One region of the Stenotrophomonas sp. SMYL41 genome, then DNA from elsewhere that is predicted to be linked to it. Evidence: predicted binding sites of a transcription regulator. Region 1 holds the regulator's gene; each other region holds the start of a gene.
The links. Region 1 encodes FliA, which starts transcription of late flagellar genes. Its sites were predicted from a motif close to TAAAGTTTNNCNNNCNNNGGCCGATAA; they were not measured.
Positions count from the first base shown of each region.

Region 2: the regulator FliA is predicted to act here: its motif matches at 5,971-5,997, upstream of V3B30_RS02370 (flagellin).
Region 3: the regulator FliA is predicted to act here: its motif matches at 6,200-6,226, upstream of V3B30_RS02310 (chemotaxis protein).

Region 1 covers NZ_JAWIRX010000003.1:9,432-19,602, forward strand. The annotation lists gene V3B30_RS04125 (STAS domain-containing protein) at 1-290, opposite strand, end outside; gene V3B30_RS04130 (chemotaxis protein CheW) at 591-1,844, opposite strand; gene V3B30_RS04135 (ParA family protein) at 1,841-2,623, opposite strand; partial or broken gene motD (flagellar motor protein MotD) at 2,772-3,644, opposite strand; gene V3B30_RS04145 (flagellar motor protein) at 3,646-4,386, opposite strand; gene V3B30_RS04150 (chemotaxis protein CheA) at 4,477-6,327, opposite strand; gene V3B30_RS04155 (protein phosphatase CheZ) at 6,330-6,935, opposite strand; gene cheY (chemotaxis response regulator CheY) at 6,935-7,327, opposite strand; gene V3B30_RS04165 (RNA polymerase sigma factor FliA) at 7,385-8,128, opposite strand; gene V3B30_RS04170 (P-loop NTPase) at 8,125-9,012, opposite strand; gene flhF (flagellar biosynthesis protein FlhF) at 8,999-10,171, opposite strand, start outside.
Region 2 covers NZ_JAWIRX010000001.1:504,140-514,310, reverse strand. The annotation lists gene fliS (flagellar export chaperone FliS) at 1-141, opposite strand, end outside; gene fliD (flagellar filament capping protein FliD) at 269-1,687, opposite strand; gene V3B30_RS02380 (flagellin) at 2,128-3,306, opposite strand; gene V3B30_RS02375 (flagellin) at 3,393-4,583, opposite strand; gene V3B30_RS02370 (flagellin) at 4,656-5,876, opposite strand; gene flgL (flagellar hook-associated protein FlgL) at 6,295-7,497, opposite strand; gene flgK (flagellar hook-associated protein FlgK) at 7,494-9,374, opposite strand; gene flgJ (flagellar assembly peptidoglycan hydrolase FlgJ) at 9,383-10,171, opposite strand, start outside.
Region 3 covers NZ_JAWIRX010000001.1:490,128-500,298, forward strand. The annotation lists gene V3B30_RS02280 (PAS domain-containing sensor histidine kinase) at 1-1,536, shown strand, start outside; gene V3B30_RS02285 (EAL domain-containing protein) at 1,541-3,313, shown strand; gene V3B30_RS02290 (ATP-binding protein) at 3,407-4,627, opposite strand; gene V3B30_RS02295 (FlgN family protein) at 4,719-5,057, opposite strand; gene flgM (flagellar biosynthesis anti-sigma factor FlgM) at 5,054-5,359, opposite strand; gene flgA (flagellar basal body P-ring formation chaperone FlgA) at 5,435-6,091, opposite strand; gene V3B30_RS02310 (chemotaxis protein) at 6,234-7,178, shown strand; gene flgB (flagellar basal body rod protein FlgB) at 7,306-7,701, shown strand; gene flgC (flagellar basal body rod protein FlgC) at 7,705-8,112, shown strand; gene V3B30_RS02325 (flagellar hook capping FlgD N-terminal domain-containing protein) at 8,136-8,819, shown strand; gene flgE (flagellar hook protein FlgE) at 8,852-10,075, shown strand; gene V3B30_RS02335 (flagellar basal body rod protein FlgF) at 10,108-10,171, shown strand, end outside.

The sequences.
Region 1 (10,171 bases):
GATTTCAGGTTGTCATGGGTTACGTCCAGGCCCAGGGCCTGGGTGACGCCCAGCAGGCGCGCGGCGTCACGGAAGGTTGCGGTGCAACCGTGGAAGCCGGTGCCCAGGCCTGCCTCGCGGCGCGCCTGCACGAACGCACACAGCACCTGCACGGCGGCGGTGTGGATGCGGGCGACCTGGCTGGCATCCAGGGTCAGCTCGCCTGCCTGCTCCACCAGTGGGGCGAGGCGGTTCTTGAGCTCGGTAGTGCTCTCGATGCCGAGATCCCCACCCAGTTCGACAGTGCTCATCGTTGCTCCGGACAAACGGTTCCGTGATCCATAACGGCACCCCGGTGGGGTTCTTTAGGGGAATCGACGCGGTGCGCCGATGCGGTGCTGTTCGGGTCGCCGTTGAAAAGGGGACGGAGGGAATTAAGTCGCAACTGGCTCGGCGCTTTGCGCCGACGCGGTGCCTGTTGGGGACGCAAGGAGTTGATCCGTTGGATCAATACCTTACGTCCCCACTGCGCGGTCGCCGTTGCCGAGGGGGCTGCAGTAGAGCCAGGTCGATTGCGACTTAATCCCCTCCGTCCCCTTTTTCGTTACGGCTCAGCTCAGCAGCCGGGTGGCGTCGAGCAGGATCATCGGGCGCTGGCTGACCCGGGCCACGCCACGGAACAGATCATTGGAGATCTGGCAGATGCGTGCGGTATCGGGCGGTTCGATCTGCGAATCGGTGAGGTTGGCGACGTCTTCCACTGCAGACACGCGCAGGCCGATGGTCTCGCCGTTTTCTTCCAGGACCACGATACGGGTCTGGGCGTCGTCCTCGGCAGCCGCCGCGCCCAGGTGCAGGCCCAGGTCCATCACCGGGACGACCTGGCCGCGCAGGTTCATGATGCCCAGCATGGCTGCGGCGGTGCCACGCAATGGCAGCAGTGGCACCGGCAGCACGACCTCCTGGACCTTCAGCAGTTCCAGGGCATAGGCCTGGGGGCCGCAGCGCAGGCGCAGCCAGCGCGACGTGCGTTCGCCGGCGCGACGGTTCTGCGGATGCGGGCTGCGGGCCGGTTGCTGGGCTTGCGCCTGCAGTTCCTGCCAGGTGCCGGGGCGGTTGCCTGCGGGGGCGTCGACGGCGACGCGCGGCGGCGGTGTGGCGGCGGCGCGTGCGGCCGGGGCCGGTGCAGGACGTGACGCCGGTGGTGCCACCGGCGCTGCGACCACGGCAGGCGGCGGCGTGGGGACGTCTTCGCCGCCGGCAGCCGCCTCGAACGCGGCCTGCAGCCCGGGGCTGTCGGTGTGGGCGAGGCGCTGGCTGTCAGCCGGATCGGTCTCGTAGATCACTTCGTCCGGCAGATCGTCCCAGGTGGGCTCCGGGCCGGTGCCTGCAGCGGGGGCCGGCGCGGGCTCGTGGATGACGTCGTCAGGCAGGTCATCCCAGGTCGGCTCGCGTTCTGGGGCTGCGGTGCTGGCCGGTGCGGCGGCGGCCTCGAAGGCAGCCTCCAGCGCGGCGCCATCGTCGGCCGGGACTGCGACGAGGGCGTCCGTTTCGTAGATCACTTCGGCGGGCAGGTCGTCCCACGTCGGTTCGCGTTCTGCATCGATCACGCTGACGGGCGCGGAGGCGGCCTCGAAGGCGGCCTCCAGTGAGGCGTTGTCCACGGAAGCGGCAGCGGCGATGGTCTCGGTTTCGTAGATCACCTCGGCCGGCAGGTCATCCCAGGTCGGCTCGCGTTCGGCAGAGGCTTCGCTGGGCTGGTCCGGGGCGGCGCTGACCGGCGCGGGCAGGGGAACGGCGGCCGGGGCGATCGCCTCGCCGAGCAGTTCGTCCAGGTAGTCGTCGAGGATGCCGGTACTGTTCATGCGGCCTGCTCCAGGGCACGGGCATCCTCGCCGAGGATCCAGTTCAACGCGCGACGGTAGGCGGCGAGGCCACGGCCCGGGTAGTCCTCGCCGACGCTCGGCAGGGTCAGGCCGGCGGCGTTGCTGATGCGGGTGTCGATCGGAATCGCGTCTTCCCACACGCGGCTGCCGTGACGATCCTGCATCGTGCGCAGCGACTCGTTGCCCGCGCGGGTGCGGCGGTCGAACAGGGTTGGCAGGATCGAGATCGGCAGCGGGCGGCGACGCGAACGTTCGACCATCTCACCGGTGCGGACCATGCCGTCCAGACCATGCAGGGCCAGCGGTTCGGCCTGGGTCGGGATGATCAGGCGGTCGGCGGCGGCCAGTGCGTTGATCATCAGCAGGCCAAGGGTCGGCGCGCAGTCCAGCAGGATGTAGTCGTGCTGGCCCTGGTGGCGCGCCAGCGCGTTCTGCAGGGCCAGGCCGAGGCCAGGCTGGTTGGCGCTGCGGCGCTCCAGCGTGGCCAGCGCGGATTGTGCGCAGACGTAGTCCAGGCCATGGATGTTGCTGGCATGGCACAGGCTGGCGAGGTCGGCTGGCGGTGCGCCGAACAGTTCCAGCACGCCGGCCGGCGGTGGATCCACCGGCACGCCGAAGGCGCGGCTGAGCGAGGCATGCGGATCGAGGTCGATCAGCAGCACGCGATGGCCGAGCGCGGCCAGGCCGCGGCCGAGGGCGAGGGTGGTGGTGGTCTTGCCGACACCGCCCTTCTGGTTGGCGACTGCCCAGATGCGCATCGGGTTACTCCTTCATTGCCGGGGGAACGGCGGCGCCGACGCGGCTGCCAGCCGGCACCGGCGGCAACGTCACCGGTGCGATGGGGGAGGTGGGAGCGCGGGCCGGCGTTGCGGCGGCCTGTTCGGTGGCGGTGCTGTCAGTGGCGCCGGAGGCCGCGTTCAGGCGTTGCCCAAGCGGATCCACCGAGTGCGAGGTGTCGGCCAGGATGATGACCATCACCCGGCGGTTGCGGTTGCGGCCCTGCGCGCTGTCGTTTTCTTCGCGCGGGCGGAACTGGCCATAGCCGACCATCGCCAGGCGCGATGGCTGCACGCCCTGGTCGGCGAACAGGTGCACCACGCTGGCGGCGCGTCCGGCCGACAGCTCCCAGTTGGACGGGAAGGTGGCAGTGGCGATCGGCACGTTGTCGGTGTGGCCTTCCACGCGCACGCTGTTGGGTACGTCGCGCAGTACCTCAGCCAGGCTGGCCAGGGTTCGCCGCGCGTGCACGTCCAGCGCGGCCGAGCCGGTGGGGAACAGGATGTCGCTGTTGATCTCGACTTCGATCCACAGCTCGGTGCGGCGCACGCTGATCATGCCGCGGTCGATCAGCGGCGCCAGCGCGGCGGTGAGGCGGTCGGCGATGCTGTTGAGCTGGCGCTCGGCGCGCGCGATCTGTTCCTGGTTGTGTACCGAAACCGGCATGCGCATCTGCGAGGCCATCGACGGCAGCAGGGTCGGGTCGTGCGAGGGTGCCGGTGCGGACGGACCGATCTTGGTGCCGGACTTGATCACCGAGGGGCTGTCCCAGCCGCCGCCCTGCACCTGCTTGTTGCCGACCTGCACCGGATTGATCGTGCGCGGCGCGCCACCAAAGGCATCGGTGAGTGCGTCGGCCATGATCCGGTACTTGCCCTCGTTGACCGAGGAAATTGCGTACATGACCACGAAGAAGGCGAGCAGCAGCGTCATCAGGTCGGCATAGGGGATCGCCCATGCTTCGTGGTTGGCATGCTCTTCGTGGTGCTTGCGGCGGGCCATGTCAGTGCAGGAAGCCGGAAAGGTTGGTTTCGATGTTGCGCGGGTTTTCGCCCTGGGCGATCGAGATCAGGCCTTCGATGACCATTTCGCGGTCGCGCGTGTTGTGCGAGATCACACTCTTGAGCTTGGCGGCGATCGGCAGGAACAGCAGGTTGGCCGAGGCGATGCCATAGATCGTTGCGGTGAACGCGGCGGCGATGCCGTGGCCGAGCTTGCTCGGGTCGGCCAGGTTCTTCATCACCGCGATCAGGCCCAGCACGGCGCCGATGATGCCCAGCGTCGGTGCATAGATGCCCATCGCCTCGAACACCTTGGCGCCGGCCTGGTCCTGGTGTTCCTGGCTGCCCAGTTCGATTTCCAGCATGTGCCGCATCGATTCGGGCTCGACGCCGTCCACCAGCAGCTGCAGGCCCTTGCGCAGGAACGGGTCCTGCTGTGCTTCCACCTGCGATTCCAGGCCCAGCAGGCCCTGGCGGCGGGCGATGTTGCTCCACTCGACGATCTGCTGGATCAGCTCGCGGCGATCACTGTGGGGCGGGCGAACCACCCAGCGCACGATCTTGAACGCATGCTTGAACACCGCCGGCGAGGTATGCAGCAGGATCGCGGCAACAGTGCCGACGATGACGATCACGAATGCCGCAGGCGACCACAACGACGCCAGGCCGGCGCCCTTGAGGATGCTGCCGCCGACCAGCGAGGCCAGGGCGAGAAAGAGTCCAATGAGGCTGAGTCTATCCATGGATCCGGTATCGGCTTGTATGAATGGGACTTGAGACACCGGTACGGGCTACTGGTGCGACTTCACAGTTTTTCGGGTTCAGCAAACGGGTCAATCGTGCGGGCTGCGCAGGCCGTCGACATCCAGGATCAGGGCCATGCGACCATCGCCGATCAAGGTTGCACCGGCATAACCGCGCAGGCCGCGCAGCGCTTTCGGCAGTGGCTTGATGACCACTTCCTCGCGCCCACGCACCTGGTCCACCACCAGACCGAAGCGCGCTTCGCCGGCCTGCAGCACCACGATCGTCAGCAGGGTCGACGCAGCGGGCGTCACATCCAGCCACTGGCGCAGATCGACCAGCGGCAGCGTGTGCGAGCGGCGGTCCAGCACGGCGCGGCCATCGAACCAGCCCAGCGAGGTGCGCGGTGCGTGCAGCACTTCCATCACGCGCGCCAGCGGCAGCGCGTAGACGTCCTCGCCGGCCTGCACCAGCAGGGTCGGCAGGATCGCCAGGGTGAGCGGCACGCGGATCAGGAAGCGGCTGCCGCGGCCCAGCTCCGACTGGATCTGGATCTGGCCGCTGAGTTCGCGGATGCGCGACTGCACCACGTCCATGCCAACGCCGCGGCCGGAAATATCCGTGACCTGCTGCTTGGTCGAGAAGCCGGGCAGGAACACCAGGTGCAGGCACTCCTCGCTGCTCAAGCGGGCAGCGGCTTCCGGATCGATCAGGCCCTTCTCGCGTGCCTTCGCACGCAGCTTTTCCGGGTCGATGCCGGCGCCATCGTCCTGCACCTCGATACTGACGTAGTCACCTTCCTGCTGTGCCGACAGCCGCACATGGCCCATCCGCGGCTTGCCTTGTGCTTCGCGCAGGTCGGGCATTTCCACGCCATGGTCGATGGCGTTGCGGACCAGGTGCACCAGCGGGTCGGCCAGCGCTTCGACCAGGTTGCGGTCGAGCTCGGTCTCGGCGCCGATCAGCTCCAGGTCCACTTCCTTCTTCAGCGAGCGGGCGACGTCGCGGGCGACCTTGGGGAAGCGCGAGAACACCTTGCCCACCGGCTGCATGCGGGTGCGCATCACCGCCGACTGCAGGCGTGCGGTGGCGATGTCGAGGGTGGACACCGCACGGTCCAGTTCCTCGTCGCGCAGGCGTGCACGCAGGGTCTTGAGCCGGTTGCGCGACAGCACCAGTTCGCCGATCAGGTTGACGATCGCATCCAGGCGCTTGGTGTCCACGCGCACGGTGTGTTCGGCTTCGGCCAGCGGCTTGGCGGCCGGCTTGGCCGCCGGTGCCGGTGCCGGTGCGGCCACCGGGCGCGGGGCGGCGATCGGTGCCGGCGCCACCGCAGCCACGGGCTTGGCGCCGGGTGCGGCGCCACCATGCAGCTGGTCGAGCAGGGCTTCGAACTCGTCTTCGCTGATCAGCCCGTCGTCGGCCTTCTTTGCCGGCGCCACTGCGGTCGGTGCGTTGCCGCCGTGCAGCTGGTCGAGCAGCGCTTCGAATTCGTCGTCGGTAATCAGGTCGCTGCCACCCGCAGCGGGTGCTGCTGCGGCGGCGGGTGCGGCCACAGCACTGCCATGCACGTCGAACTGAGCGATCAGGTCCGGCGGCGCATAGCCCGGCTCGGTGCCGGAAGACACCGCATCCAGCATCGACTGCAGGTAATCCAGCGATTGCTGGGCGGCGTCGAAGTGATGGGCCTGCAGCACGGCCTGGCCGGCACGCGCGGCGCCCAGCGCTTCCTCAGCGGCATGGCACAGCTCGACCATGGCGGTGACACCCAGGAAGCCGGCGCCGCCCTTCAGCGTGTGGTAGCCCCGGAACACCGCATTGAGCTGTTCGGCGTCCTGCGGTGCCTGCTCCAGCGACACCAGCTGTTCGCCGAGGCGATCCAGGATCTCCTGTGCCTCGATGATGAAATCGGCAGTGATGTCGTCGGATACAGCGCTCATGCTTACAGCCCCAGATCCGACAACAGGTCGTCGGCGTCGTTCTGCGAGACCGCGTGGCGGTCCAGTCCCTTCAGTGCCGGCCCGGCCAGTTCCGGGTCGGTGCGATGCTGTTCCGGCGGCAGGCCGAGCGCGCCGAAGCCTTCGTGCACGCGGCGGACGATGCCGACCACGCGACGGATGATCTGCCCGGTCAGGTCCTGGTAGCTCTGGGTCAGGGCGATCTCGGTGAGGTTGTGGCGGATGCGCTCGAGCTGCGCGTCCTGGCCCGGCTGCAGGCCTTCGGCGCGCAGCTGTTCGGTCAGGCTGCGGCATTCCTCGGCCAGGTCCAGGGTACGGTGGGTGGCCTGTTCGGTCATCGCCACCACGTGGTCCAGGCGTGCGCAGGCATCGTCCAGTTCCCCGGCTTCGCTGGGCACGGTCGGCAGTTCACCCAGTGCCTGTCCCAGCTCGCGGGCCAGCCGCGACAGGCCACTCATCATCGGCTGCGTGCGCAGCGCGACCAGCCCATCGATGCGCTGCCGCCACGCGGCTTCGTCACCGGACTCCAGTGCGTCCAGGGCTTCCTGCAGGCGCAGGGCGAGGGCGTTCTTGTCGACCGTGGTATCCATCAGGCGCTGGCTGCCAGGCGTTCGAAGATCTTGCCGAGCTTCTCTTCCAGCGTCTGCGCGGTGAACGGCTTGATGATGTAACCGTTCACGCCGTTCTGGGCCGCTTCGATGATCTGCTCGCGCTTGGCTTCAGCGGTGACCATCAGCACCGGCAGGGTCTTCAGCTTGGCGTCGGCGCGGATCGCCTTGAGCAGCTCGATACCGGTCATCACCGGCATGTTCCAGTCGGTGACCACGAAATCGAACGACTGGCTCTGCAGCAGCGACAGCGCGGCATGCCCGTCCTCGGCTTCGGCGGTGTTGGTGAAGCCCAGATCGCCCAGCAGGTTCTTGACGATTCGACGCATGGTCGAGAAATCGTCGACGATCAGGATGCGCATGTTCTTGTTCAAAGCAGAGTTCCTTTGTTGTTCATTCCGGGCGGCCGGGGGCAGACGCCTCGGGGATGTTCATTCTTCGAGGCCGGCATCGGCGGCCTCGAATATCTTCAGCCGGCCGCGCAGGCGCAGCACGGCCTGGCCGTGGATCTGGCAGACCCGCGACTCGCTCACGCCGAGCACGGCGCCGATCTCCTTCAGGTTCAGCTCCTGCTCGTAGTAGAGCGAAAGCACCAGCTGTTCGCGCTCGGGCAGGTGGCCGATCGCCTTGCCCAGCTCGCGGCCGAATTCGCCGCGCTCCAGGACCTGCTGCGGGGTCGGGCCGCCCTGGGCGACGGTGTCCAGTTCGCCCTGGTCTTCGATGCGCGATTCCAGGCTCAGCACCTGGCCACGTGCGGCGTCTTCCATCAGCCGCAGGTACTCGGGCAGCGGCATCTCCATCGCGGCGGCGACTTCGGTGGCGCTGGCAGCACGGCCCGTGCTCTGTTCCAGGCGGCGGATGGTGGCGGCGGCGTCGCGTGCACGACGGTGCACCGAGCGCGGCACCCAGTCGCCACGGCGGATCTCGTCGATCATCGAGCCGCGGATGCGGATCGAGGCATAGGTTTCGAACGAGGCGCCCTGGTCGGCGTCGTAGCTGCGCGAGGCTTCGATCAGGCCCATCATGCCGGCCTGGATCAGATCGTCGACTTCGACGCTGGCCGGCAGGCGTGCGGCCAGGTGGTGGGCGATGCGCCTCACCAGGTCCGAGTGCTGGGCGATGACCTCGTTGGCCGCCGAGCGCTGGACTTCCCTGTACTGGGCTGCGCCTTTCATGCGGCCACCCCGCGCTGTTTGAGAATGCGCTCGAGGAAGAACTCGACACCGCCACGCGGTTCGGTCGGTGCCTGCCAGCGCGCGGTGCGGCGTGCGATCTCGGTGATGGCCAGCGCCGATGGGCTGGACGGGTAGGCCTTCACCACCGGCTGCTGGCGCTGCACCGACAGGCGCAGCCAATCATCCTGCGGCACGCAACCCAGGTAGTTCAGCGAGACATCGGCGAGGAACTTCTCGCAGACGCGGGTCAATTTTTCGTACAGCACGCGGCCCTCGTTCGGGTCGCGCACCATGTTGGCCACCACCTGGATACGGTCCACGCCGCGCTCGCGCGACAGCACCTTGATCAGTGCGTAGGCGTCGGTGATCGAGGCCGGCTCATCGCAGACCACCACCACGGTGTCCTGCGCGGCCTGGCAGAAGGTCAGTACGCCATCGGTGATGCCGGCAGCGGTATCGACCACCATGATGTCCAGCTCGCGTTCCAGCTCGGAGAACACATTGACCAGGCCGACATGCTCGGCCGGGGCCAGTTCGGCCATGTGCCGGCGGCCGGAGGCGGCCGGGACCACCAGCACGCCGTTCGGGCCTTCGACGATGACGTCGTCCAGCGAGCAGCGGCCGGCAACCAGGTCGGCCAGCGTAAAGGTGGGGTTCAGCCCCAGGATCACGTCGATGTTGGCCAGGCCGAGGTCGGCGTCCAGCAGCAGCGTGCGCTTGCCCATGCCGGCCAGCGCCACGGCCAGGTTGGCCGACACGTTGGTCTTGCCCACGCCGCCCTTGCCGCCGGTCACGGCAATGGTGCGCACAGGGCCCAGCGGCTCGCTGCGGGTGGCCGACAGCGGGAAGGTCTTGGTCAGCTTGGCGTACTCACGCGACGGCATGGTTCAACTCCGGGTTGCAGGGCATATCGGCCGCTCGGCGCAAATCTTCAAGGCGAAGTACAAGATTGGCTGCACTGGCCCGGTGCAGGTCCTCCGGGACGTCCTGGCCATCGGTCACCCAGGTGATCGGCAGGGCGTGGTCCACGGCCACCGACAGGGCGTTGCCGAAGCGGCCGGTCTCGTCCAGCTTGCTCAGCACCAGGCCCTGCAGGTTGGCCGCACCGAAGCGGCGGACCACCTCGTCCATGTCGCCGAAGCTGGTGTTGGCCGGCAGCACCAGCAGCGTGCGCACCTGGCGGGCGGCGCGCAGCCACTGCAGCTGGGCAGCCAGGGCGCGGTCGCGCGGGCCCAGGCCGGCGGTATCGATCAGCACCAGCTTGTAGTCCTTCAGGCGTTCCAGCAGCTGGTCCAGGTCGGTGCCGCTGTTGGCTTCGTGCACGGCGATGCCGAGCTGGCGGCCGTAGCCATACAACTGTTCGCGGGCGCCGATGCGGGTGGTGTCGGTGGTGACCAGGGCGACGTCACGCGGCGCGTGCTTCTCGGCGAAGCGCGAGGCCAGCTTGGCGATGGTGGTGGTCTTGCCGGCGCCGGTGGGGCCGACCAGGGCGATCACACCGCCTTCTTCCAGCGGGTCGACCGGGGCGATCGGCAGCTTGCGCGAGATCAGCCCCAGCATCAGGCCGCGGCCGCGGTGGGCCTCGGTCTCCAGCGGGATCTGCATGGCCACGTCGCGGGCCAGGCCGGCATCGAAGCCGTATTCGTCCATCAGGTCCAGCGCGGTGGCGCGCACCGGGCAGCCACGCAGGCGCTCGTCGGTGAAGCGGTTCATCTCGCGCTCGATCACCTGGCGCATGCCGGCCACTTCCTGGCGCAGCTGGCGGATCTCGGCGTCGTCCTGGGCGACCACGGTCAGCGTCGGTGCCGGGGCCAGCATGGGGGCCGGGCTGGCGTCGACGGCGGCTTCGGCCGCTGCCGGTTCGCTGCGGGCGACCTCGGGCTGCGCATCGGTCACGGCAGCGGTCGGCAGCGGCGGTGGCTGCACGGCCGGTGCGGCGCTTTCGTGATGCGCCTCGTGCGGCGGGTCGATCTGGAAGCGGGCGCGGTTGGCCGGCGTGGCGCTGGTGGCCGCCGGTGCGACGATGGCTTCGGCAAACGGGGC
Region 2 (10,171 bases), on a different contig from region 1:
GCTGGCCAGGGCGCGCCGCACGCGCTCCAGCGCACCGGCCAGCAGCATCGCCACCAGCTTGTGCGGATCGGCATCGGCGACCGCACTGGTCACTCCTACCTGGCGGTACTGCTCGGCATATTGACGGCTGGAACCGTACATTCGTGATTCTCCTTGCGCGGGGTGCCGCCGGTGATCGTGGGGATCGGTGCCGACGGCGCGGCGATGATTGCTGTTGCGTCCGTTATCGGTGCGTTGCGCGGCAAACTTGAGTGCCGCGCACGCATCGTCAGCGGTTCAACTGTGCCAGCTGCTGCTGCAGCGCGGTATTGCTCTGCTGCAGCTTGCCCATCAGGCTGTCCAGCGCCAGGAACTGTTTCTTGTAGCGCTCTTCCACGCTCTTCATGCGCGTGTCGAGGTCCTTGCGGCGCTTGTCGATGTTGTCCAGCGTGGTGTTCAGGCCCTTGGTACGGGCGACGAACGCGCCCTCCTTGCCGACCGTGGTGCTGACGTAGCCGTCGACCATGGTGTAGAGCGTGCCCGCACCGCCGGTGTCGCCGGTAATCGCCGAGCGGATCTTTTCAGGCTGGCTGGCCAGTGCCGCGGCAAACTTGGTGGTGTCCAGCACCAGGGTGCCGTCGGCGTTGGGATAGCCGCGGGTCTGCAGGCCCAGCACCTTTGGGTCCAGGCCGTCGGCGGATAGTTCCTTCAACACGCCCGACATCACCGAGCGCAGCTGGCTGGAGGCGCCACGCATCTGCGCATCGCCGGTCAAGGTGGCCGCTTCCTTGGTCTTGGCGTCGTACTTGGTTTCGGTATTGATCGCCGCGATCGCCGCGTTGTAGGCGGTCACGAACTCCTGCATGACCTTGGTTGCGGCGGCCGTGTCGGTACTGATCACCACCGTGCTCTTGCCGGGAACCTTGAGGTTCAGGGTCAGGCCCGGCACGGCATCGGTCACCGTATTGCTGGCACTGACCACCTTCACGCCGTCGATGGTCAGTTCGGCGTCCGCTGCAGGCGTGTTCTCTTTCAGGCTGCCGACCAGCGCGCCCAGCTTGGGGTCACTGCCCGCATATTCCAGCTTGATTGCATTGGCGGCACCGGTCTTTTCCTGGGCGATCGACAGGTACTGGTTGTCGCCGGAGCTGATCAGCGTCGCCTGCACGCCTTCCTTGCGGCCCGCGGCATCGATCTTGTTGCGGATGGTGGTCAGCGTGTCGCCGTCCTCCACTGCCACGTTCATGGTCTTGGCCTTGTCGCCAACGCCAACGGTCAGCGTCAAGGTTCCGGCGCCGAAGGTGTCGGTCTTCGGGAACGAGGTGTCGGCAATCAGCTTGTGCGCGGTGGCGAGGGATTTCACTTCCACCTGGTGCGTGCCGTTGGAAGCCGCTGCCTTGGTCGTGCCGAGGTCGTACAGCGCTACCGACGCGGTCAGCACATCGTCGGCATTGTTGGGGCCGGACTTACCGGTGGCGGTGACGGTGCGGGTGTCGAAGGCCGTGGTGGCCTTGAGCGCGGTCAGCGCGGTCTTCAGCTTGTCGAACGCCGCAGTGACGGTGCCGATCGACGACAGCTGCATCTTGGCCTTGGACTGCTGCAGGTTCAGCGCATTGTCGGCGGGCTTGCGGTCAGCTGCGACCAGCTGGTTGACGATGCTGGAAATATCCAGGCCCGAGCCAATGCCACCGTATCCAAAGTCTGCCACGTCGTTTCTCCTGGTATCCGGGCCTGGCCGCCATGCGGTGGCCCGTCGTCAACGAAAATAGCGGCCTGCGCCGCTGGGTCTTGAGGACTTCGTTGATGCATGTGCCGTGCCAGAGGTCTGGCGCAGGTTCTGGCACGCAGGTTGCAGGAGGGTTGGGGCAGGGTGCGGGTGGGTTCACCGCGGGCTGCCGGGAGTCTGCAAAAAGCCCTCCCCCAATGCAGGGGAGGGATCAGGCTACTGACAATCGGGGGGAGACGAAGCCGCCCGGTACGTACAGTCAAAGGTACAGCGCTGAAAGAGAGGTCCGCAGGAGCGGGCGATGCCAAGCCGGTTCGGGAGTGATCCCGGGCCGGGCATGGCCCGCGCCTTCGTGCATCGTGGCTTCCGGGTTGCCGCTACCGCCGGTTTGACCCGACGGTAGCGGCGCTTCTTGCCGTGGATCAGCGCAGCAGGCTGAGCACGCCCTGCGGCACCTGGTTGGCCTGGGCCAGCATGGCCGTACCGGCCTGCTGCAGGATCTGGGTGCGGGTCAGTTCGGCGGTTTCCTTGGCGAAGTCGGTGTCCTTGATGCGGCTGCGCGAAGCCGACAGGTTTTCCGACGAGGTCTGCAGGTTGGCCACGACCGAGGTGAAGCGGTTCTGGATCGCACCGAGGTCGGCGCGGGTGCTGTTGATCGCACCCAGGGCCTTGTCGACCACTTCCAGCGCCTGCTGGGCGCCGAGCACGGTGCTCACGTCCAGCTTCTGCACGTTGGCCGAGGTGTCGGTGCCGGCGGTGTAGGCGCCCGCAGCCGCCGCGGTGCCCCAGGTCTTGGCGGTCGCGTCGTAGTCGCTGCGCATCAGGGCGATATCGGCGGTGGCGATAGCCTTGCCTTCCTTCACCGAGCTCAGCTTCAGGGTGCCGTCGGCATTGGCTTCGGCGTAGATGCCGGCCTCGCCGATCTTGGCGTTGATGGCGGTGGCGACGGCCTTGGAGGCATCCGCCGTGGTGGCGCCGGCCTTCACTTCAACCGTGCCGATGTCCACGCCCATCACAGTACCGGAGAAGCGGGCACCATCGGTGCTGGCAGTCAGGGCGGCAGTGGCGCCGGTGGCGAAGGTCGAGGTGCCCAGCGAGCCGGCCTTGGCATCGATGGTCTTGTCGATGGCGATGGCCTGGCCGGCGTTGGCGCCCACCTGGAACAGCTGGCTGGAGAAGGTGCCGTCCAGCAGCTTGGTGCCGTTGAAGTCCGACTGCTTGGCAACGCGGTCGATTTCCGAGACCAGCTGGGTCACTTCGGCCTGCAGCGCCTTGCGGTCGCTGGCCGAGTTGGTGGCGTTGGAGGCCTGCACCGACAGCTCGCGGACGCGCTGCAGGTTGTTGCCGATTTCGGTCAGCGAGCCTTCGGCGACCTGGGCCAGCGAGATGCCGTCGTTGGCATTGCGGATGGCGACGTCGGTACCGCGGATCTGCGTGCCGAAGCGCTCGGAGATCGCCAGGCCGGCGGCGTCGTCCTTGGCGCTGTTGATGCGCGAACCGGAGGACAGGCGCTGGATGGTGGTAGCCAGCGAGCTGCCGCTGGTGCTCAGGTTGCGCTGAGCATTCAGGGACATGGTGTTGGTGTTGATGACTTGTGCCATGGTGCTTTTCCTTTGGCGAAGGTGGAACGTGTTTCAGGATCCGGGCGCCGCGTCATGCGGCGCCCGGGGGTCGATCAGTGAGCGGATCAGCGCAGCAGGCTGAGCACGCCCTGCGGCACCTGGTTGGCCTGGGCCAGCATGGCCGTACCGGCCTGCTGCAGGATCTGGGTGCGGGTCAGTTCGGCGGTTTCCTTGGCGAAGTCGGTGTCCTTGATGCGGCTGCGCGAAGCCGACAGGTTTTCCGACGAGGTCTGCAGGTTGGCCACGACCGAGGTGAAGCGGTTCTGGACCGCACCGAGGTCGGCGCGGGTGCTGTTGATCGCACCCAGGGCCTTGTCGACGATTTCCATCGCCTGCTGGGCGCCCTTCACGGTGCTGACGTCCAGGTTGCTGGCGTACTTCGCAGCCGGCGCTGCAGCAGCGGTGGTGGCGGTGAAGGTCGGCGCGGTGGCGCCGGTCCAGGTGCCCGGAGTCGCGGTGATGGCCTTGAACGAGCCATCGGCGTTGACGCTGTCCTTGACCGAGGTCAGGGTCACGCCGGTGGTGCCGTTCACTTCAGCGTAGACGCCGGTCTCGCCGATCTTGGCGTTGATCGCGGTCACCAGCGCTTCACGCGAGGCCTTGCCGGTGGCAGCAGCATCGGCGCCCTGCTTGACCGAGACGTCGGCAATGGCCACGCCGTTGATGGACAGGCCGCTGGTGCTGAAATCAGCGTTGGTGCCCGGGTCGGCCAGGGCCAGCGAGTTGGTGTCGAACTTGGCGCCACCCAGGGCATTGGCCTTGGCATCGATGGTCTTGTCGATGGCGATGGCCTGGCCGGCGTTGGCGCCGACCTGGAACAGCTGGCTGGAGAACGAACCGTCCAGCAGCTTGGTGCCGTTGAAGTCCGACTGCTTGGCGACGCGGTCGATTTCCGAGACCAGCTGGGTCACTTCGGCCTGCAGCGCCTTGCGGTCGCTGGCCGAGTTGGTGGCGTTGGAGGCCTGCACCGACAGCTCGCGGACGCGCTGCAGGTTGTTGCCGATTTCGGTCAGCGAACCTTCGGCGACCTGGGCCAGCGAGATGCCGTCGTTGGCATTGCGGATGGCGACGTCGGTACCGCGGATCTGCGTGCCGAAGCGCTCGGAGATCGCCAGGCCGGCGGCGTCGTCCTTGGCGCTGTTGATGCGCGAACCGGAGGACAGGCGCTGGATGGTGGTAGCCAGCGAGCTGCCGCTGGTGCTCAGGTTGCGCTGAGCATTCAACGACATCGTATTGGTGTTGATGACTTGTGCCATGAGGAGAGGTCCTTGAGCGGTTGCACGTGAGTTGGGTTAGACGCCCCCGACGTGCACCGGGGGCGGCTCATGTCAGCGCTGCAACAGGCTGAGCACGTTCTGCGGTACCTGGTTGGCCTGGGCCAGCATGGCCGTGCCGGCCTGCTGCAGGATCTGGGTGCGGGTCAGTTCGGCGGTTTCCTTGGCGAAGTCGGTATCGCGGATGCGGCTGCGCGATGCGGACAGGTTCTCCGAGGAGGTCTGCAGGTTGGCCACCACCGAGGTGAAGCGGTTCTGGATCGCGCCGAGGTCGGCGCGGACGCTGTTGACCGATTCCAGGGCCTTGTCGACGATCGACATCGCCTTCTGTGCGCCTTCGGCGGTGGTGACGTTCAGGTCCTTGACGAAGCTGGCCGCTGCACCGGTCAGGGTGCCGCCGTTGGTGCTGGTCTCGGTCAGGCCCAGGCCGGCGATGGTCGCGGCGGTGACACCGGCCGGCGGGGTCGCCGCGCTGACACCCAGGGCGAAGGTCTGGCCATCCTTGACCGAGGCCAGGCTGATGACGCCGGCATTGACCGAGGCAACCACGCCGGTTTCACCCAGCTTGTTGTTGATCGCCGCCGCGGTGGCCGAGGTGATCGACTCGCCGGCCTTCACGGTGAAGTCGCTGATGGTGACCGTGGTGGCGGTGCCGCCCGGCGGGGTCACCGAGACCTGCAGGCCGGAATAGGTGGTGTCGGCGGTGGCCTTGTCGGCCGCTGCCAGGCTGGTGCCGGTGTAGCCGTTGGCGAAGGTGGCCGCGCCCAGCGAATCGGCTTTTGCGTTGACCACGCTGTTGATGGCGATGGCCTGGCCGGCGTTGGCGCCCACCTGGAACAGCTGGCTGGTGAAGCTGCCGTCCAGCAGCTTGGTGCCGTTGAAGTCGGCCTGCTTGGCGACGCGATCGATTTCCGAAACCAGCTGGGTCACTTCCGCCTGCAGGGCCTTGCGGTCGCTGGCCGAGTTGGTGGCATTGGAGGCCTGCACACCCAGTTCGCGGATGCGCTGCAGGTTGTTGCCCACTTCGTTCAGCGAACCTTCTGCGACCTGGGCCAGCGAGATGCCGTCGTTGGCGTTGCGGATGGCCACGTCCAGACCGCGGATCTGGGTGGTGAAGCGCTCGCTGATGGCCAGGCCGGCCGCGTCGTCCTTCGCGCTGTTGATGCGCAGGCCGGACGAGAGGCGCTGGATGGTGGTAGCGAGCGAGCTGCCGCTGGTGCTCAGGTTGCGCTGAGCGTTGAGCGACATCGTATTGGTGTTGATTACCTGTGCCATGGGGTCGTCTCCTCTTATATGGAACCCGTTGGTGAATGAAACGAAGCGCCGCCTGTTTTTTTGTGTGGCTGTGTGCTTCGCCGTTGCCAAATGAATAACGGCGCTTTGTCAACAACCTTTAGGCGTGAATTCCGCTGGAGCAAAAATTCGCTGCCGGAGGCTGTTTTTCCGGGGTTTTCCAGCCTTGGTCGGGCGTGAAGGCGACCCCGGAAGGGGCGGTTGGGCATGCCCAACCAGCGCTGATGAAGGTATCGGCGGGGCAGGGCCGGGCTTGATGGGAAATCACGGAAAATGCACCGGGGCATCTTTCCGGTAGCGCCGTGACACGCCCGGCGAGCGCGAGGGAATGGGCACGCAGGAACGAAAAAGGCCGCGGTGCAGGGCATCGCGGCCTTCAGAGGGTGGCGCTTGGGAAGCGTCAGCGGAGCTTGTTGAACAGCGACATCGACTGCATCTGCGAGAAGATCGTCTGTGCCGCCTGCAGCGCGGTGCTCTGCAGCTGGTACTGGCTCAGCGCATCGGCGTAATCCAGGTCGCGCATCTGCGACAGCGTGGTCTTCAGCGTCACGCCATTGGCCTCGCGCATGTCGGCCGCATTGTCCAGGGCCTTCAACTGCGCACCGCCGGCAGCGCGTGAGTCGATCATCCGCTCGGAGGCGCGTGCCACGTCGCGCAGTGCACTCTGCAGCTGGTTCTGCTGCGCGGTCATCTGCGCGGTGGTGCCGGTGTCGGCACCCAGCGCTGCCACCAGGTTGTCCATGGTGGCGAAGATGTCGCGGCTGCTGGCGGCCTGCACGCTGAAGCTGTCGCCCGCCGCCGGTGCGCCGGTGATGCGAAGGCGGACACCATTCACTTCCAGATCGTCGCCGGCCTTGTAGGTGCCGGTGCCGGTCACGTTGCCTGCGCCGTCCACCACTTCGTACTGGTTGCCGGTGGTGAAACGGACGCTGAAGCCCTGGCCGTTCCAGCTGTCGCTGCCGTCGCGGGTGACGTTGGTCAGCACGCCGTTGCCGGTGTTGCCGGCCGCGGCGCTGCCGTCAACGAAGCCATCGCCGGTGGGAATGCGCATGAAGATCTCGCTGCCGGGCAGGGCATCGCGCACATAGGTATCGGGGCCGACTTCGATCTGGCGCTGGGTCTGGTCGCCACGGTAGACCACCTTGCCGTTGATCTTGGCAAACGGCGGGTCACCGTCGTTGGTGCCGCCGAACACGTAGCGGCCGGTGCCATCGTCGGCGTTGGCCAGCGACAGCAGGCCGTCGCGGATCTGGTTGACCTCGGTGATCAGCGTCTTCTTATCGGCCGCGCTCAGCGCTGGATTGCTGGCCTGGATGGTCAGATCGTTGACGCGTGCCATCAGGTCGTTGACCTGCGCCAGGGTGTTTTCCTGTACCCCCAGGCGGTTCTGCACGTTGCCGGCGTTGAGCTTCATGCGATCCAGTGCGGCCAGGCTGCGGTCAAGGCCGACCGCGGTACCGGCGGCCACCGGGTCGTCCTTGGCGCTGACGATCTTGCTGCCGGTGGCGATCTGCTGCTCCAGGTGGCTGAGCTTGGCCTGCTTGGCCATCATCAGCGACACGGACTGGTTGAACATCATGCTGGTGGAGATGCGGCTGCTCATCGGCGGACGGCTCCCAGGATGGTCTGGAACATGCTGTCGGCGGTGGAGATCAGCTGCGAGGCGGCCTGGTAGGCCTGCTGCAGCCGCAGCATGTCGGCGGCTTCCTCGTCCAGGTTCACGCCGGACACTTCATCGCGGGCTTCCTGCGCCTTGTCATTGATCACCAGCTGCGCGTCGAGCGAGTACTCGGCCGAGCGCGCGGCGGCGCCAACCTGGGTGGTCAGGCCACCGAGTGCACCGTTCAGTGTCACCGTCCCGGCATTGAACGCCTTTGCGCTCTCCACCTTGGCCAGCTTGGAGGCGTTGCTGTTGTCCGATGAGCCGGCCGGGGTCGGGGTGATGTTGAAGGTATCGCCCACCTTCGGCGCGCCGTCCAGCACGAAGCTCCAGCCGTTGGCACTGATGGTCTGGCCGGGCGTGTAGGTCTGCGGCGGGCCACCGTCGATGGTGTAGGTGGTGGCCGAGGTGAACACGATCGCCGAGGGATTGCGCAGGTTGGCGTTGGTCGAATCGGTGACGGTAACGCCGCTCAGCTTGCCGGTGCCGGTGTTGGCGGTGGCGGCCGCGCCCTTCACCGCAGCGGCCGCAGCGATGCGCGACGGATCGGTGATCGCCATTTCCAGGCTGCCGGCCACGCCGGCGGTCGGCTGCAGCAGGAAGCGGTCGTTGGCCGCCGGCGTGCCGCCCACCACCAGCTGCACACCGTTGATCACCAGCGGGTCGGCGGCGGTGCCGGTACCGGTCAGCGGAATGCTGGCGCCGGTGTCGGCACGGCTGGCCTTCCAGTTGGTGCCATCAAATTGCAGCACCACGTTCTGCGCATCCAGCTTGCCCAGGTCGCCATAGGTTGCGCTAAGGCTGGCGGTGCCGGCATTGCTGTTGTTGGCGGTGACACGCGGGTTGCCGATGTTGAAGAAGTCGCCGCCCATCTGGCCATACAGGTCCACGCCCTGGTGGTGCGCCTGGTTGAAGCTTTCGGCCAGGCCCACCGCCAGCTTGCCCAGTTCAGCCTGGGCAGGAGTCAGCACGGTGTCGCGGAACTCCAGCAGGCCGCCGATCTGGCCGCCGACCGCCTTCGGGTCGAGGCGGATGGTGTTGCCCTGGGTTTCCAGTGCCAGCTGCAGGCGCTCGGGCTGGTACGGATCGGCCACGGTGGTGACCTTGGTCGCCGTGGTACCCACCACCAGCGCGTTGCCGCCGGCGGTGTAGACATTCATGATGCCGCCGTCCTGGATCACCGCCGTGCCACCGGTGTAGCCGATCAGCTGGGTGATCAGCTGGTCGCGGCGGTCGAGCAGGTCGGGTGCGGCAGAGGCGATGTTGGTGCCGATGGCGCCGTTGATCTGCGCGATTTCCTGCGCCAGGCGGTTGACCTCGGTGGCACCGGCCAGCAGGCCGTTGTTGACCTCGCTGTTGAGGTTGTTCAGGTGCGTGTTGAGCTGCACGAAGCGGTTGGCCAGGGCCTTGCCGCCGTCGAGCATGTTCTGGCGGTCGGCGGTGCCGGCCGCGTTGGACGACAGTCCGCTGACCGAATCGAAGAAGTTCGACCAGACGCCGGCCACGTTGGTTGCCGCATCGGAGAACAGGGCATTGACCCGGTCGGCCATGCCCGATAGCTGCTTCAGGCGCGCCAGTTCACCGCTGCTGTCGAGGAGGCGCGAGATCGCCAGCTGGTCGGCCGTGCGGCGGATATCAGTGATGCGGGTGCCATTGCCGACCGTGCCATAGCCGTAGTTCTGTGGATCGGCGGTGGCGAAGTTGACCTTCTGCCGGCTGTAGCCGGGCGTATTGAGGTTGGCCACGTTGTGGCTGGTGGTCGCCAACGCACGCTGGAAGGCGAGCAGGGCACCGGTACCGGTGGAAAGTACGCTGGACATGGTGTTCCTCAACGACGAGTGATACCCAGCGCCGCGGTCGCGGTGCTGGCGAAGGTCTGGCCAAGGCGCGAGCCGGCGTCGGCCACGGCGGCGACGGCGCGCTCGATGGTCGGGCCACCGGCGATCGCGGCGATCTTGGCGGCGTAGCGCGGGTCGGTGGCATAGCCGGCGCGCTGCAGGCCACGGGCGAAGCCCTGCACGTCGGTGCCGGCCTGCAGGGCCTGCTGGTAGCGCGGGCTGGTCTTCAGCAGGCGCACGTAGTCGGCGAAGCTTTCGGCCGGCGAGCTGTAGGCGCGGAAGCTGGCGGTCTCGTTGCGGCGCACGCCATCCACATACTCATGGGTGCCGGACGTGGCGCGCTGGCCGTTCCAGCCATTGGCCTTGATGCCGAACAGGTTGTGCGAGGTGCTGCCGTCGGCATGCTTGATGTGCCGCTTGCCCCAACCGGTTTCCAATGCCGCCTGGGCGACGAGCGCACGGGCGTCCACGCCCAGTTCCCTGGCCGCGCTCTGTGCGTGCTGCCAGATGCTGGCGACGAAACCTTCCGGCGTGTGCGCGCCCAGCTGAGCGACGGCGGTGCGGGTCGCCATCGCATCGGCCGGGCTCATGGCCGTACCGCGATTGCTGGCCGTCGCCGACCACTGGTCGCTGTTGGCGGACCAGTCCTCGCCCTGCAGGTTGCCGATATATGGATCCTCGGTGCCCAGCGAGCGGTGCAGGCTGCTGCTTTCGCGGCCGGCGATCAGGTCCAGTGCCTGCTCCATCGGTGCCAGTGCGGCCTGTGCGCCGTGCTGTGC
Region 3 (10,171 bases), on a different contig from region 1:
CGCTCCAACGCCATCAGCTACGACGGCCACAACGCCCGCCTGCTGATCGCCATCGATCGCACCGCCGAGGACCTGGCCCAGCTGCGCCGCGACCAGGCGCTGGCCCGGGTGGAGGAGGCCCATGAACTGGCCCGCATCGGCGCCTGGGAGCTTGATCCGTCCACCGGGCTGGGCCGTTATTCCAGCCAGGTCTATCGCCTGCTCGGCCGTCGCCCGCCCGAGGCCCGCCGCTGGCACCGCTTCGACGAGCTGCTGGTGCCGGCCGACCCGGCCACCGCCAGCCAGACCGAACAGCTGCTGGCCGAGCTGTGCTCCGGTGAGCCGGTGCAGGTGGACGTGCTGCTGCCGCTGCTGGCGATGGACGGCCGTGCGCTGATGGTGCACCTGCGCGCCGCCAGTGGGATCGATGAAGCGGGCCGCAGCCGCGTGCTGGGCACGCTGCAGGACGTGACCGAGCGGGAGCAGTCGCGGCGCCTTCTGCGCGAGCGCGAGGAACAGTTCCGCGAGCTGGTGCGGGTGCTGCCCGACGGCGTGGTGATCCTCTCCGACGAGCATGTGCTGTACGCCAACGCCTGGGCCGCTGGCCTGTTCGGCTACGGTAGCCACACCCTGCTTGGCGAGCCACTGTCGGCACTGGTCGCTGCCGCAGACCTGCCGCGGGTGCGCAGCCAGCTGCGCGCCGGCCAGCCGCACCTGGGTCCGGGCCACAGCAGCGTAGTGGCCATGCAGCGTGCCGACGGCCGCAGCTTCCATGCCGGCCTGGCGGTGGGCGAAGTCCGTTACGGCGGCCGCGACTGCAAGCTGCTGATCGTGCGCGACCTGAGCGATTCCGAACGCACCCGCAGCGCGCTGGAAACCAGCAACCGCGAGCTGCAGGCGATGGCCGGGCGGCTGTTCTCGCTGCAGGAGGATGAGCGTCGTGCGATCTCGCGCGACCTGCACGATGACATCGGCCAGGCCATCACCGCGATCAAGCTGTCGGCCTATGCAGCGCAGGACGAGGATGACCCGCTGCGCCGTGCCGAAGACCTGGCGCAGATCGTCAGCCTGGCCGACACCACCGTGGCCAAGTTGCGCGACATCTCCACCCTGCTGCGCCCGCCGCAGCTGGATGCACTGGGCCTGGAGGCGGCGCTGAGCTGGCAGGCGCGGGTGCTGTTCCGCTCCTCGCCGGTGGAGCTGCTGGCCGAGATCGAGCCGCTGCCGCACCGCCCCGACAACAGCATTGAACAGGCCTGCTTCCGCATCGCCCAGGAAAGCCTCACCAATGCCCTGCGCCACGCGCGCGCCAGCCAGGTACTGCTGCAGCTGCGCGATGTCGGCCAACGCGGCCTGCACCTGCAGATCCGCGATGATGGCGAGGGCTTCGATCCGGATGGCCCGCGCGGCCTCGGCCTGATCGTGATGCGCGAGCGCGCACAGAGCGTCGGTGGCCACGTGCGGATCGAATCCGCGCATGGCGAAGGCACCCTGATCGACGTCCACCTCCCCTACCAGGCGGCCAGCATGGCCGCCGTCGATTCACCGGAATACTGAGCCTATGTGGAATCCGAACCTGCCCCCGGTCAGCATCGACGATGCCCCCGACCGCCTTGGCGCCGGCAACCCCGAGCTGCAGGCCATGGTTGCCGAGGCAGCCTCCGGCGGCATCGCGCTGATGCTGATGCACGTGGACATCGACCACTTCGCATCGGTCAACGAGAACATGAGCGCCGAAGTGGGCGACCAGGCGCTGGTGCTGGTCGCGCAACGCCTGCAGTCTTACCTGCGCGGTCGCGGCAAGCTGTGGCGGCATGGCAGCGACGAGTTCCTGATCGCGGTGCCACGCACCGCAGACCTGCCGCTGCCGGAGGATTTCGCCGAAGAGATCCGCCAGCAGATGGAGCTGCCACTGTCGGTGCTGCCGTACACGCTGTTCATGACCGGCAAGCTGGGCGTGAGCCTGTGCCCGGAGCATGCCAGCAGTGCCTCACGCCTGCTCGACCATGCGGAAGATGCGCTGTACCAGGCCGCCCGCGAAGGCGGCAATGCGGTGCGCATCCATGCGGTGGACACTCCGCCCAGCGCGCACAGCGAAAGCATCATCGCCCGCCAGATCGTCGATGCCATCCCCAATGGCGAGCTGAAGCTGCGCTACCAGCCGCTGGTGAGTGCGCGCGATGGCCATGTGGTGGGCATGGAGGCGCTGCTGCGCTGGCAGTCGCCCACCCTGGGCATGCTGGTGCCGGAACGCTTCATGCGCACCGCCGAGCGGCTGGGCATCATCGTGCAGATCGGCACCTGGGTGCTGGAAGGCGCGCTGAAGCAGGCGCGGCTTTGGCGCGACCAGGGCTTCGATGACTTCACCATCGCGGTGAACGTATCTACCCTGCAACTGCTGCGGCCGAACTTCTTCGCCGAGGTGATGTCGCTGATGCAGGCCGCGGGCGTGCCGGCGCACATGCTGACGCTGGAGATCAACGAGAGTGCGCTGACCAACAACGTCAATTTCGTCCATGAGACGCTGGCCAACCTTCGCAACGAAGGCATCAGCCTGAGCCTGGACAACTTCGGCACCGGCGACTCCAGCCTCAGCGCACTGGTGCGCTACCCGGTGGACAAGCTGAAGATCGACCGCAGCTTCATCAAGAGTGCGCCGGCCGGCAACCGCGAGGCCGCCATCGCGCGCGCGATCATTGCCATGGGCCACCAGCTGGGCATGACCGTGATCGCCAACGGCGTGGAGTCGCAGGCCCAGCTGGGATTCCTGCGCCGCAACGACTGCGATGTATTCCAGGGCTACCTGTTCGGTGAACCGATGTCGGCCGATGCCGCCGGCATGACGCTGCGCCGCCGCTACCTGCGCCCGGAGGCCTTCGCCGAAACGCGCCCGGACCGGACGCTGCTGTTGCTGGACGATGAGGAAAACGTGCTGCGCTCGCTGGTGCGCCTGTTCCGCCGCGACGGCTACCGCATCCTGGCGGCCGGCAACGTGCGTGATGCCTTTGATCTGCTGGCGATCAACGACGTGCAGGTGATTCTGTCCGACCAGCGCATGAGCGACATGAGCGGCACCGAATTCCTGGGCCGGGTGAAGATGCTGTACCCGGACACGATCCGCCTGGTGCTGTCGGGCTACACCGATCTGAACACGGTGACCGATGCGATCAACCGCGGCGCGATCTACCGCTTCCTGACCAAGCCGTGGAACGACGACGAGCTGCGCAAGCACATCCACCAGGCGTTCCGCACCTACGAGGAACAGCGCCGCAGCAATGCCGGCCCGGCGCCGGTGGACGCCGGGGATGGTGGCGAGGATCGGCCGCCGCGGTGAGGGTCCCGTCCGGTAGAGCCGGCCGCCGGCCGGCTGCTCTGGGGTACTTGGTGGGATGAGGTTGCCGCCAGCGGCCGGCACTACCAGGTGCGGTCAGCGCGGCTGCTTCACCGGCAGCACCACGCGGAAGCGCGAGCCCACGCCCGGGGTGCTGTCCAGGTCGATGCGGCCGTGGTGCTTGTTGATGATGCTGTAGGAGATCGACAGGCCCAGGCCGGTGCCGCTGCCCACCGGCTTGGTGGTGAAGAACGGATCGAAGATGCGCTGGCGCAGTTCCGGCGAGATGCCGCCGCCGGTGTCTTCGAATTCGACCCATACGTGATCGCCGTCGACGCCGGTGCGCACGGTGATCGTGCCGCGTTCGGCGATGGCATGGCCGGCATTGAGCAGCAGGTTCATGTAGACCTGGTTCAACTCCGACGGCAGGCACTCCACCAGCGGCAACTGGCCGAACTCGCGCACCAGGGTGACCTTGTACTTGAGTTCGTTCCAGATGATGTTGATGGTCGATTCCAGGCCCGCGTGCAGGTCGACCAGCTTCCACGACTCGTCGCGGCCCGAGTACGAGAAGTCCTTCAGGTCGCGCACGATACGCGTCACCCGTTCGATGCCTTCGCGCGACTCGGCCATCAGCTGCGGCAGATCGCGGCTGATGAAATCGATGTCCAGGCGGTCGCGGATGTCGTCGATCTCCGGAATCAGCGCCTTCGGGTCCGGCGCGCGCAGGGCGCGCTCGTAGGCTTCGATGACGGTGAACAGGCTTCGCAGGTATTCCTGCAGGCTGCCCAGGTTGGAGTGCACGTAACCGATCGGGTTGTTGATCTCATGCGCGACGCCGGCGGCCAGCTGGCCGATCGAGGCCATCTTCTCGGACTGCAGCAGCTTTTCCTGGGTGCCATTGAGGCGCAGGTAGGCCTGGCGCAGCTCGGCGTGGCGCTGCTGCAGTTCGCGTTCGTAGTCTTCCTGCCCTTCAATGTGGCGGAACAGGGCGAGGAAATGGCCTTGGCCGATCGGGCCATGGTGGTACAGGTGGGCGATGACCACGCCCTCGCCCAGCGGCAGGCTGCCATTCCAGTGGCCATGCTGGCGGGCCTGCTCCAGTGCGTCGGGGGGCAGCAGTTCGCGCAGGCGCTGCGGCGGCGGCAGTCCGCCCTCCTCGCCACCGGCCAGCAGGTTCTGCGCGGCCGGATTGGCCAGGGCCACCTGCCCGTCCTCGGTGAACAGCAGCAGCCCTTCGCGCAGGCGCTCAAGCAGGGCCTGCAGCACCGGCTGTGGCGGAAGGGGGGCGGTAACCAGGGCGTTGGCAGCGGACACGGCGACTCGGGGCGTTCGAACAGGCGCCCAATATACGCGGTCGTGCAGCGGGCTTCAGCCCGCTTGATGGGGTTGTGCGACCGCCGTCGCGTCAGGCGACGGCGAGCGGCCGTCCGATGCTGACCGTATGCGACTGGCCCTTGGCGTCGTAGGCCGAGGCGTCTTCGGTGCGGCCGAGCTGGCGCAGTGCCCAGTTCACCTCGCGGCGGCGGCGCGACAGCAGCACGCCGTTGGCACGGTTGCGCTCGGCCAGTTCCTGCAGTTGTTCGCCCTCGCCCACCGGTGGCGCGCCTTCCAGCGCACGCAGCGCTTCCAGCTTGGCGCCGGTAGCCCGGATCAGGGCGTGCACGTCGTGCTCGACCAGGGCCTGGCGCTCAACGTCCAGGGCCTGGGCGAGACGCTGCAGCGGCTCGCTCATTGCCGCAGTCATCCGTGCAGCTGCTGGTCCAGATCGAGCATGCGCGATGCGATCGCGTCCGGATTGATCTTGTAGGTGCCGTTCTGCAGCGACTCGCGCACAGCTGCCACGCGCTGGGCGTCGATCGCCGGGGCGGTGGTCAGCTCACGCTCGATGGCCTGCAGATTGGTGGCCTCGCCGGTCAGGCGCAGGCTGTCGGCCGCCTCGACCGGGCGCGCCGCCGCATCGGTGCTGACGCCGGGCTTGTTGGCCGGGGTCGTCACGCTGCGCAGTGCCTGGGGGACCTGCAGGTTGCCGTCGATTTTCTGGCTCATGGGGTGTCCTGGAGTTGCCGTTCACAAGGGATAACGGCCGCAGGGCCGTGATCTTTAGGGATATTCTGCGGTAATTCAACGCGCCACGATTACGTCACCTGCGGCATCGACCGTGCCCTGCACGATCCGTCGCGAGGAAAGGTTCTCGACCGAGACCCGTTCGTTCTCACCTGCATCACCCATCGCACGACCGGCGATGCGGACCTCGACCGAGCCGCGACGCGACACCAGGGCCACATTGTCTCCTCGCCTGATGAGACGCTGGACCACCAGGTCGCTGTTCGACAGCAGGGCTCCGGCCTGCAACGGACGGCGGGCGATGCGGCCGATCGCTGCAGTGGGATCGGCCAGCACCGCGCCGGCAATCCGGGCGGCGTCACGCTGGGCAGTGGTGATATCGGCGGCAGTGAGGGTTTCTCCAGTACCGATTCCACGGTTGAGCACCAGCACGGTCTGGTTGCGTCGCACTTTCACCGGCACGAACAGGCGCCAACCGCCCGCATCGGGACAGCTGACCTCCACCGTAGTGTTGGCGGTGGGTTGCACCTGCAACGCGCCGCCACATTTCGGCAGGCGCAGCGCATCGGCCACCTGCGCTTCGCCTTCACTGCCCGCCGGCAGCGTCGACAGCGCCGCGGTGCGGATGCTGGCCACCGGCTGCCAGTCCGCAGCGCTCGCCCATGGCGCAGCCACGGCGAGCGCGATGGCGAATAGAGATGTGACCCGGCGCATGGCGCCTCCTTCAATCGGCAAGACCTGGCCCTGGTGCGTGCAAGGGGTGTGCCAGACCGAGGGGCCGCCTTTTGTGGAGTCGAGCCATGCTCGACACCACAAAAGCGCTCAAGTTCCGCCCCCCCACGCCGATACAGCAGCCATGTCCCATGACCTGCTCAACCGGATCGACCAGCGGACCCGACTGGCCGGCCACAACCGCCTGGCGCTGCTGCTGTTCCGTCTCGGCGGACGTCAGCTTTTTGGCGTCAATGTCTTCAAGGTTCAGGAAGTCCTGCGGCGGCCCGAGCTGTTCCAGGTGCCCGGCCTGCCCAGCCAGTTCTCTGGCGTGGCCGACGTGCGCGGCCGCTCGGTACCGGTGCTGGACCTGGGCCTGGCGATCGGCCACCCCGAGCGCGAGCCCGATGCGGACACCTCGCCGGGCTACCTGGTGGTCACCGAATTCAACCGTTCGATCCAGGGCTTCCTGGTCAGCGGCGTGGAGCGCATCGTCAACATCGCGGTGGAAGACATCCACCCGCCGCCGGAGTTGGGCGCCGAGTCGAGCTACCTGACCGCGGTGACCCGCTTCCAGGGTGAGCTGATCCAGGTGATCGACGTTGAAAGCGTGCTGGCCGATATCGCCCAGGTGCGCGGTGAAGCGGTACTCGACCCGGCGATGGCCATGCCCGCCGACGGCCCGCAGCTGCAGGTGCTGGTGGTGGACGACTCGCGCGTGGCCCGCCAGCAGATCCGCAGCGTGCTGGACCAGCTGGGCGTGGGTGCCACCCTGCTTTCCGACGGCAAGCAGGCGCTGGACCACCTGCTGCAGGTCCACGCCTCGGGCGAGAACCCGGCCGAGCGCTACGCCATGGTCATCTCCGACATCGAGATGCCGGCCATGGATGGCTACACGCTGACGACGGAAATTCGGCGCCACCCGGGCCTGGCCGGCCTGTACGTGCTGCTGCACACCTCGCTGTCGGGCGTCTTCAACAACGCCATGGTCGAGCGCGTCGGCGCCAATGCCTTCGTCGCCAAGTACTCGCCGCACGAACTGGCTGATTTCGTGCTGGACCGCCTGCGCAAGGTGGCGCTGGCGGCGTAGGGCCGGCCGCGGGGGGGGGGGCCCGCCCCCCCCCGGCGCGCCCGCGCCCGCCCCGGGGGGCATGTGCCCCCACGCCTTGGGCACACCCCTTGCAGCTTCCCGGGCAACGTTCCCGTGGGAGTGCACCGTGCGCAACCTGATTACCGACTACCTGGGCGTCCACGCCCAGGCCATGCCGTTGCGCGAACAGCGGATGAAGCTGATCGCCAGCAACCTCGGCAATGCCGACACGCCCGGCTACAAGGCCCAGGACCTGGACTTCGATGCCGCCCTGCGCCACGCCCAGGGGCAGGATGCCAACGGCCTGATGGCCACCACCCATGAGCAGCACTACGAGATCAGTAGTGGCCTGAACCCGTTCCAGATCGCGCGCGAAGGCGTGCAGCCCAGCCTGGACGGCAACACCGTCGACCCCGATGCCGAGCGTGCCGCCTATGGTCGCGCCGCACTGGAATACCGCGCCTCGCTCAGCTTCGTCGAGAGCAAGGTGCGTTCCATGCTGACCGCGATCACGGGGCAATAAGCCATGAGCAACCTGCCGATCTTCGATATCGCCGGCTCCGCGCTGCAGGCGCAGTCGGTGCGCATGAGCACCATCGCCTCCAACCTCTCCAACGCCGACACCGTCGCCGGTTCCGCCGACGCCGTGTACAAGCCGCTGGAACCGATTTTCCAGGCCGTCACCAGCAGGAACGATCCGAACATCACCTCGGTGAAGGTGAAGGAGATCAGCCAGAGCGAGGCCGCGCCGATCAAGCGCTACGAGCCGGGCCATCCGCTGGCCGACGCTGATGGCTACATCTACCAGCCCGACGTCGATCCGGTGGCGCAGATGGTCAACCTGATCTCGACCTCGCGCAATTACCAGGCCGGCGTGGAGATGTTGACCACCGCCAAGGAACTGGCCCTGGCCACCCTGACCATGGGCCGCTGAGGCCCGCAGCACCGGACACCGCCATGACCACCGCCGTCAACAACCAGACCAGCCAGGACGTCTATTCCGCGCTGGGCCTGAATGCCCCCAACAGCAATGCCACGAAAAAGAAGAACACGCTTGACCAGGCCGACTTCCTGCGCCTGATGACCGAGCAGCTGCAGCACCAGGATCCGCTGAAGCCGATGGACAACACGCAGATGGTCGCGCAGATGGCGCAGATGTCCACTGTGCAAGGCATCACCGATCTGAACAAGACGGTGAAGGGCTTCCAGGAATCGATGGCCAGCGACCAGGTGCTGCGTGGTGCGGCGCTGGTCGGCCACCAGGTGCTGGTGCCTTCGGAGAAACTGGTGCTGGAGAAGGAAGGCAGCGTCGAAGGCACGGTGGCTGCGCCGTCGGCCGGCATCATCACCGTGGACATCACCGACGCCAACGGCGCCAAGGTCACCTCGCTGAGCGTGGAAGCCAAGGCCGCCGGCGAGACCGCCTTCCAGTGGGATGGCAAGGATGCCAATGGCAAGCGCATGGAACCGGGCAAGTATTCCATCGTCGCCAACCACGTCGACACCGCTGGCAAGAGCACCAAGCTGTCCACCTACGTGCAGGCGCCGGTGGAAAGCGTGACCGTCGGTTCCGACGGCCTGTACCTGAATCTCAAGGGCCTGGGCACGGCCCCGATCGACTACGTGCTCCGCGTCAGCTGAGCCGCACATTCCGCATCAACCAGGAGCATCCCATGGGCTTCAATGTCTCGCTGTCCGGCATCAATGCCGCCAACACCGACCTGAGCGTCACCGCCAACAACGTCGCCAATGTAAACACCACCGGCTTCAAGCAGTCGCGCGCGGAGTTCGCCGATCTGTTCGCTTCGACCAGCTACGGCCTGTCGAAGAACCAGACCGGCTCGGGCGTGCGTGTTTCCAACGTCGCCCAGCAGTTCATCCAGGGCCACAACGAGCAGACCGGGCGCAGCCTGGACATGGCCATTTCCGGTGAAGGCTTCTTCACCATGAACATGAATGGTTCGCGCGTGTACTCGCGTGCCGGCAACTTCCAGACCGACTCGGCCGGCTATGTTGTGAACCCGCAGGGCGCGCGCCTGCAGGTGTTCGCGCCGAACGCCGATGGCACCAACTTCGATGCCGGCCGGCTGGTCGACCTGCAGCTGCTGACCACCGACAGCCCGCCGAAGCAGACCAGCGAAGTGAAGGTTGGCTTCACCCTGCCGGCCAACGCCAAGCAACCGACGGTGGCGACCTTCGACCCGACCGATTCGAACAGCTACAACCACTCCAGCGGTGGCATCACCGTGTACGACTCGCTGGGTGTGAGCCACATCCAGGTCTCGTACTTCGTGAAGGGCGCCAACCCCAACGAATGGACCGTGCGCAATTACGTCGATGGCCAGCCGGCAGGCGCACCCACCCCGGTCACCTTCGACAACAGCGGCAAGCTGGTCGCACCGGCCGACGGCAAGGTCAGCCTCGGCACCTTCACCCCGACCACCGGTGCCGGCCAGTTGAACATGACGCTGGATATCAGTGGCTCGACCCAGTACGGCGAGAAGTTCGCGCTGCGCAACACCCAGCAGGACGGCTACGCCGCGGGCAAGCTCAACGAAGTGACCGTGTCCGAATCCGGCGTGGTCTACGCCCGCTATTCCAACGGCGACGACAAGCCGCTGGGCCAGGTCGCACTGACCACCTTCAACAACACGCAGGGCCTGGAATCGAAGGGCAACAACCTGTGGGTGGAGACCTTCGAATCGGGCACGCCGCGCACCGGCATGCCGGACACCTCCAACCTCGGCAAGATCCAGGCCGGCTCGCTGGAAGCGTCCACCGTCGATCTCACCGAGCAGCTGGTCAACATGATCACTGCGCAGCGCAACTTCCAGGCCAACGCGCAGATGATCACCACCCAGGACCAGATCACCCAGACCGTCATCAACATCCGTTGATGAGCGGCTGACCCTGTCACGGAACTCCCCGCATGGATAAAGCCCTTTACGTGGCGATGACCGGTGCCCGCGCCTCCCTGCAGGCGCAGGGAACGC